Regions from separate parts of the Paenibacillus sp. FSL R7-0216 genome, predicted to be linked through region 1. Evidence: riboswitches for the same ligand, from Rfam matches in the RefSeq annotation. Region 1 holds a riboswitch; each other region holds the start of a gene.
What was found. A riboswitch is a leader RNA that binds a small molecule or an ion and turns the genes downstream of it on or off. The one in region 1 is predicted to bind glycine.
Positions count from the first base shown of each region.

Region 2: linked by a shared signal. The riboswitch ahead of sdaAB (L-serine ammonia-lyase, iron-sulfur-dependent subunit beta) and the one ahead of gcvT (glycine cleavage system aminomethyltransferase GcvT) in region 1 are both predicted to bind glycine.
Region 3: linked by a shared signal. The riboswitch ahead of MKZ15_RS23185 (amino acid permease) and the one ahead of gcvT (glycine cleavage system aminomethyltransferase GcvT) in region 1 are both predicted to bind glycine.

Region 1 is NZ_CP150222.1:2,988,615-2,990,814, forward strand. Features, by position in the region: gene mtnB (methylthioribulose 1-phosphate dehydratase) at 1-308, shown strand, start outside; gene gcvH (glycine cleavage system protein GcvH) at 415-810, opposite strand; glycine riboswitch at 1,059-1,158, shown strand; gene gcvT (glycine cleavage system aminomethyltransferase GcvT) at 1,379-2,200, shown strand, end outside.
Region 2 is NZ_CP150222.1:1,220,666-1,222,865, reverse strand. Features, by position in the region: gene sdaAA (L-serine ammonia-lyase, iron-sulfur-dependent, subunit alpha) at 1-226, opposite strand, end outside; gene sdaAB (L-serine ammonia-lyase, iron-sulfur-dependent subunit beta) at 243-914, opposite strand; glycine riboswitch at 1,098-1,224, opposite strand; gene MKZ15_RS05130 (S8 family serine peptidase) at 1,724-2,200, shown strand, end outside.
Region 3 is NZ_CP150222.1:5,035,868-5,038,067, forward strand. Features, by position in the region: gene MKZ15_RS23185 (amino acid permease) at 1-1,233, opposite strand, end outside; glycine riboswitch at 1,367-1,447, opposite strand; gene MKZ15_RS23190 (SDR family oxidoreductase) at 1,545-2,200, opposite strand, start outside.

The DNA of each region.
Region 1 (2,200 bases):
AATATTTCAACGCCGATGGCGGAGTACCACTCAAGGGCAATGAGCTGTTAAAAAGAATAGGAATCTGGGAGACGAGCACGGAGATTCGAGTGCCGATCCTGCCAAACGCCGCTGAACTCTCAACAATTCTGAAGCGAATTGCGGGCGGACTGGATTCCCGCGTTCCCGCGTTTTTGCTGCAAAACCACGGGATTTATGCCTGGGGCTCCGGCCTCAGGGAGGCAAAACGTCATTTGGAGGCGATGGAGTTTATGTTTGAGGTAATGTACCGTTCCCTACTCTTGCCCTCCAAAGGGCGCCAGGTTTGATGACAACAACTCGCGGCATGCGATAAGCAGCGAAGCCGATCGAAGATCCGGTTCTTCCGCTTTATTGCTGGCCGCGAGTTTTGATTCGTGCGAATGAAATATCAACTTATCTCTCGATAAATTCCGCGTACGCCTTGGCATCCATCAAGTTTGCTAGCGCGAGGTTCGGATCCTCCTTCAGACGAATGTGTACCATCCACCCCCCGTCGTACGGCTCTTCATTCACTAGTTCGGGAGCGGTATCCAGCTCTCCGTTCACTGCCACCACGGTACCGCTGACCGGCGTAAACAAATCGGCGACCGTCTTGACGGATTCAATGGTACCGATACCGTCCTGCGCTTCGATCTCCTGCCCGGGGTCGGGTAGCTCCACGAACACAATATCCCCCAATCGATGTTGAGCTACGTCGGAAATGCCGATTTTTACCGTACCGTCCCCCAAATCAAGCACCCATTCATGTTCATCGCTGTACCACATGTTTTCCCTGATCTCATTGGCCAAGACTAGCTCCTCCTCTTTCCGGATGATCTATCGTCCCACATCTGAACTTGCCGATTCTCGATCTTGATGTTTCTTCGTTCAGATTATTCCAAACCTAGCTCTCATGTCAATATTATTAACACAAATGATAGAGTCTATCAAAATGTAAGCGCAACCTTTTCCAACAAACGAAATATATTAAAATTATTATGATAACTTTATTGACATAGAGGCTGGTTTTGAGTATTAATGAGATGTGTAAGCTGCGATTGATGGCAGGGGGAGAGATTACAATAGGCCATATTGTAACGCCGAAGGAGCAAGCCGCCATGCGGTGAATCTCTCAGGCAAAAGGACTTCTGCCGGACGCAACTCTGGAGAGCATTCGCTAAGAGGTAGTTCATTTACAACTCTCATGCGAATCACCCAAGGGGAAACCTGCGCAAGTCTTAGAGCCTTAGCAGGGTAACTCTCAGGTACAAGGGACAGAGCCAGGAAGATCCGTTAGGTAGACTGACGGGATTTTCTTTGGCCTGTCCTTTTTTGGTTTCCCAAAATTGGCCGATCCGGCCCTTTCGAGGTGATGGTAATGTCCGAATCCGCTTTGCGACGTACGCCGCTCTACTCCAGGTATGCAAAATATGAAGGAGTTCGCTGCATCGATTTTGGCGGCTGGGAGCTGCCGGTGCAGTTCAGCGGCATCCAGAAAGAACACGAAGCCGTGCGCGAGCGCGCCGGGTTATTCGACGTATCGCATATGGGCGAATTTTACGTGGAGGGGCCTGGGGCGGAACGCTTTTTGCAAGGCATGACGACCAACGACGTGGACCTACTCGTGCCGGAAAAAGCTCAGTACACCCTGCTCTGCTATCCTGATGGCGGTGTGGTGGACGATTTGTTGATCTACAAGCTAGAGCAGACAAAGTACATGTTGGTGGTTAACGCCTCCAATATCGAAAAAGACTGGGATTGGCTGCAGCGACACCTTCCCGCTGAAGGCGTAACGATGCGCAATGCGTCCGACGAGACGGCTTTACTCGCCGTACAAGGGCCCTTCTCCTCCGCTCTTCTATCCCCGCTTTGCGAAGGGATGGACCCCTCAGCCTTGCGTCCGTTCACCTTTATTCGGGACACGCGGATTGCCGGTATTCCCGTGCTGCTGTCGCGCACCGGATATACCGGTGAAGACGGTTTCGAGTTGTACGTGGCTGCTGAACATGCGGAAGCGCTTTGGGATGTGCTGATGGAAACCGGAGAAGCGCGCGGCCTTCTCCCTGCCGGGCTTGGCGCCAGAGATACGTTACGCTTCGAAGCTTGCCTGCCGCTCTACGGGCAGGAGCTAGGACCGGATATCTCCCCGCTTGAAGCAGGCCTGAATCGGTTCGTGAAGCTGGAACAAGGTGATTTTATC
Region 2 (2,200 bases), 1.8 Mb from region 1:
CTCGTTTGGCATCGCCGCCCGTCAGACCGCTTGTGGAGACGATGTCCTCCGTCAGCCCCTTGCTTACCGCCGATTTCATGATTTGATAGTATTCGCCCATGGCGGCCAGGATCTCGGCCTCCGATTGCCCGCTCTCCGCCGCCTGATCCTGGATCATGATGCCGGATATCGTTTGGGATTCCCGCTCGCACAACCCCACCAGTTCCCGCAAATTTCTAAAACGCATCCTGCCCACTCCTTTCTTATCTCGTTAGATCGATATAAGCAACCTGGTTGACATGCTCCAGCGACTCAATCGCCTTCATCAGTTCCGATGGGATCGGCGAGTCGGCTTCCACCACGGTCAATGCTTCGCCGGTGCGTCCTTTCCGATCGGTAATGATGTAGCCGATATTCACGTACTCCCGGCTGAACAAGGCGGTAATGCCCGCCAGAACTCCTTGGCGATCGGCATGGGATACGACCAGGGTCGGCAGCTCGCCCGAGCTCTTCACCTCAAAACCGTCGATGCTGCGGATGACGATCGTCCCACCCCCGATGGAAGCGCCCGTCACCTCCGTATGCCGGCCGTCTTGGCCGGTTAGTTTTATTTTTACCGTATTCGGATGAGCTCCCGGCTGTACTCCTGTGGTAAAGGACACCTCGACCCCTTGCTCTTCGGCGTCCTGCAGCGAATGACGAATTCGCTCGTCGTCCGTGCGGTAATCGAGGATGCCGCCAACAACGGCCAAATCGGTACCGTGTCCGCTGTACGTTTCGGCAAAAGAGCCGTAGAAGCAAATCGCCGCTTCCGCCGGCACGCTTCCAAACAGCTGACGGGCAAATCGTCCAATCCTCACCGCCCCGGCCGTATGTGAGCTGGAGGGCCCGATCATCGCGGGACCGATAATGGAGAACACGTTTTTGAATCGCATGGATTAATCTCTCCCTTGTTTACATTCAAGATGACCAAGCCGCCTATCACGAAAAAGAGACAGAACAAAAAGGCCGCTGCCCTTCTGCTCTGTCCCCGTTACCTGAAAGTTTAATGTTCCCGGAGAACCATTGGCCCGGGATCCATGTACCTCTTGGGTGGCTGATCGCTCTCTCCAGAGTGGCGTCCGATCATGGTCCTTGTACCTGAGAGATTCGGTTGCCGATTGCAGGACCGGCCCTTTGCTCCTTCGGTGCCGCTCCTCGGCTTACCCTAGCGGTACGCCCAGCGGACTCTCCCATCATCCTCATTCGCCTGTATGAATTGTATTAATGTAAAACGAAGTTAGCAAGATGTCAAGATAACTCACATAACGTTGCGTATTTCGTCAATCTATTTTAGTCATATTTTCCTATTTTTATGTGAAAATATGGTTATTTTTCATATGCAACCACTTGTATCCTTAATTTTACAGATATATACTATCCCCAACAACTCCAGATTTTACCTTATTTTATGAATTGTTGAAAATAAGGTGCACTCCGCGTCAACTTTCCTTCACATCAGGATCACTTGGATTTCCGTTACGCCTCTCACTCCGCATCCGGCTTCAACTACAACTTCTCATCCACCATGGTGTACCCGCATTTGCATCAACCACTTTGATGAAGGAGGTGATGAACAAAGGGACGTTTGCTCTTGCTTGATCCGTTTTCAGGCATAACGTGTCCGGACCTTGCTGAACGTTGCTCCGGGCGGCCGCCAAAGGATGTCTGCTGCACTTAAAACCTCATAAAGGGAGTGAAGAAGTTGATAAGTCTCAAGAGATTTCGCACATCTTTCTCGCTTGGCATGTCGATCCTTCTAGCGTTGACCCTCGTTCCCGCAGCCTCTGCCGACAGCAGTGGAGTTTCGGGAAAAACCAGCCTGAAATCGACCGCGCCTCACGTGGCTGAAGCCAAAATCGACGCCAAATTGCAGACTCAGTTTAAGCAGGACGACTTCGTCACCTACCTTGTCAAACTCAAAGAACAAACCGATACGGCCTCGGTCGCCAAACTGGCTCTCCAGAAAGCCACGCTGGAGAAAGCCACACCTTCCGCCGCGAAGCTTTCCGCTCGAACCTCCGTCGTCAGCGCGCTTCGCGAAACCGCCTCCCGCAGCCAATTCGCATTGGAGGATTACTTGCAGAAAGCCCAGCAATCCGGAGACGTAAAAGACTACCAAAGCTACTTTATCGTAAATGCCATGGCGGTGACAAGTACAAAAGAGGTACTGGAGCAAATC
Region 3 (2,200 bases), 2.0 Mb from region 1:
CGCCGCAAACAACGCGAGAACGGCATAATTGATAAAAGGGGTAAACGGCGCTTTAAACTTCGACTTGGCCTGCAGCTCCGGTTGCGTTCGCTTATAACGAATATGGCACACGAGCACCACGCCCCACACCCATATAAAACAAATGGCGCTGATCGTCGTCACGATGCCGAAAGCCTGCCCCGGGATCAGTTTGCTTAACAACGCCCCGACGGAAATAACCAGCGTGGAAATCAGCAGCGCGTTCCCGGGCACATGGTTCTTGTTCAATTTGGCCATCCGGGAGGGGGCCTGGTCGTTCTTGCTTAAGTTGTACAGGATCCGGCTGGTGGAGAACATCCCGCTGTTACAAGCGGAGGCGGCCGAGGTCAACACGACGAAGTTAATGACCCCCGCAGCAATCGGAATGCCGACCAGACTAAACGTCTTCACGAACGGGCTCTCCGCCGGAGTCAGCCCGGTCCAGGGGTTAATACATAAGAGGGCGATCAAGGCGCCAACGTAGAAGAATAAAATTCGCAGCGGAATTTTATTGATGGCGGATGGGATATTTTTCTCCGGATCGGAGGTTTCTGCAGCGGATACCCCAACGAGCTCCACGCCAACATAGGCGAACACGACCATTTGGAAGGAAAGCAAGAAACCGGTTATTCCGTTGGGAAACAGCCCTCCGTGCCCCCACATATTCTTCACGGTTACGGCTCCAGCATCGGTCTTGAATCCGATGACCAGCAAAATCACACCGATGGCGATTAACACGAGAATCGTCACAACCTTAATCAACGCAAACCAAAACTCCAACTCGCCGAAATTCTTCACGGTTAACAGGTTAAGTCCCAGCAAAATAATCAAGCAAATCACCGCCGGCACCCATTGCGGGATATCAAACCAATATTGCACGTACACCCCAACAGCAATGACATCCGCCATCGCCGTCATGATCCAGCAGAACCAATACGTCCATCCTGTAACGAACGCGGCCCAGGGCCCAAGATAGTCTTCGGCAATGTCCGTGAAGGATTGATATCCCGCTTTCGATAACAGCAGTTCTCCCAGCGCTCGCATGACAAAAAATACGGCGATCCCCACAAGTAAATAGGCAAAAACGATTGAAGGGCCGGCCAGTTGGATCGCTTTCCCTGATCCTAGGAATAACCCGGTCCCAATCGTTCCTCCTATAGCGATCAGTTGAACATGTCGATTGGCTAAATCTCTCTTTAATTCTTGTTGCGCCACCCCTAACTCCCCCTTAATCCTTCATGATTGACTACATGTGAAATATTGAACAAATAACGCTAAAAAAAAGAGATTGGATGCGCTCCAATCTCCGGGTCATAAGAATAATAAATAACCTAAATAAACAATTATTTAGTACTCTTCTGTCCTTTTGCCTGAGATTGTGAACCCTTCGGCGCCGCGGAATCTCCGCAGTCTCTCCAGAAGCTGCTCCGACTATAGTGTGATCCATAGCCATCATAGCTTGCGAATTATTCAATTTTTTCAAATACTACTCGCGGATAAATATTTTGTCAATAACATTCCTTCCATCAGTTCTTCGGTCTTGTCATGCGTTCCATGATCAGGGCCACTCGGCGTCGGCTTACAAATCGGATCATTTGAGCCATAAACGAATTGGATCGACCCTCAATGATATAGCTGCGCCCTTGGTCAATCCCGCGAAATCCGGTCTGCACTACCTTTTCCGGTGTAGAGAGCTTGTTGCCTGCAGCCATGTCTGTACTGCCAACCGCATCGAAGAATCCTGTATCGGTTGCCCCTGGGCATAATGCAAGCACGCGAACGCCCCTTCCCCGCATTTCCGCCCACAGCGCTTCAGAGAACGAAATGACAAACGCCTTGGTTGCCCCATAAACGGCCGAATATGCACAAGGCATAAAGGCGGCCATCGAAGCCACATTCACGACGACTCCGTCCCCCCGCCGCAACATATGGGGCAGCAAACGATGCGTAAGATCGACTAACGACGCCGTGTTCAGCATGATTTCTTCCTGCTCACGACCCGGGTCGAGCTCCTCGAAGCGTCCATGTGTACCGAACCCGGCATTGTTGATCAAAATATCGACCGTCAAGCCCAGTTCGGCAATTTGATCGGCTAGTTGACGAGGCGCATCCGCTTGGGACAAATCGCATGCCAAAACAACCGCCTGCACCCCGTACTGACGTTTAATATCCCCTGCAATGG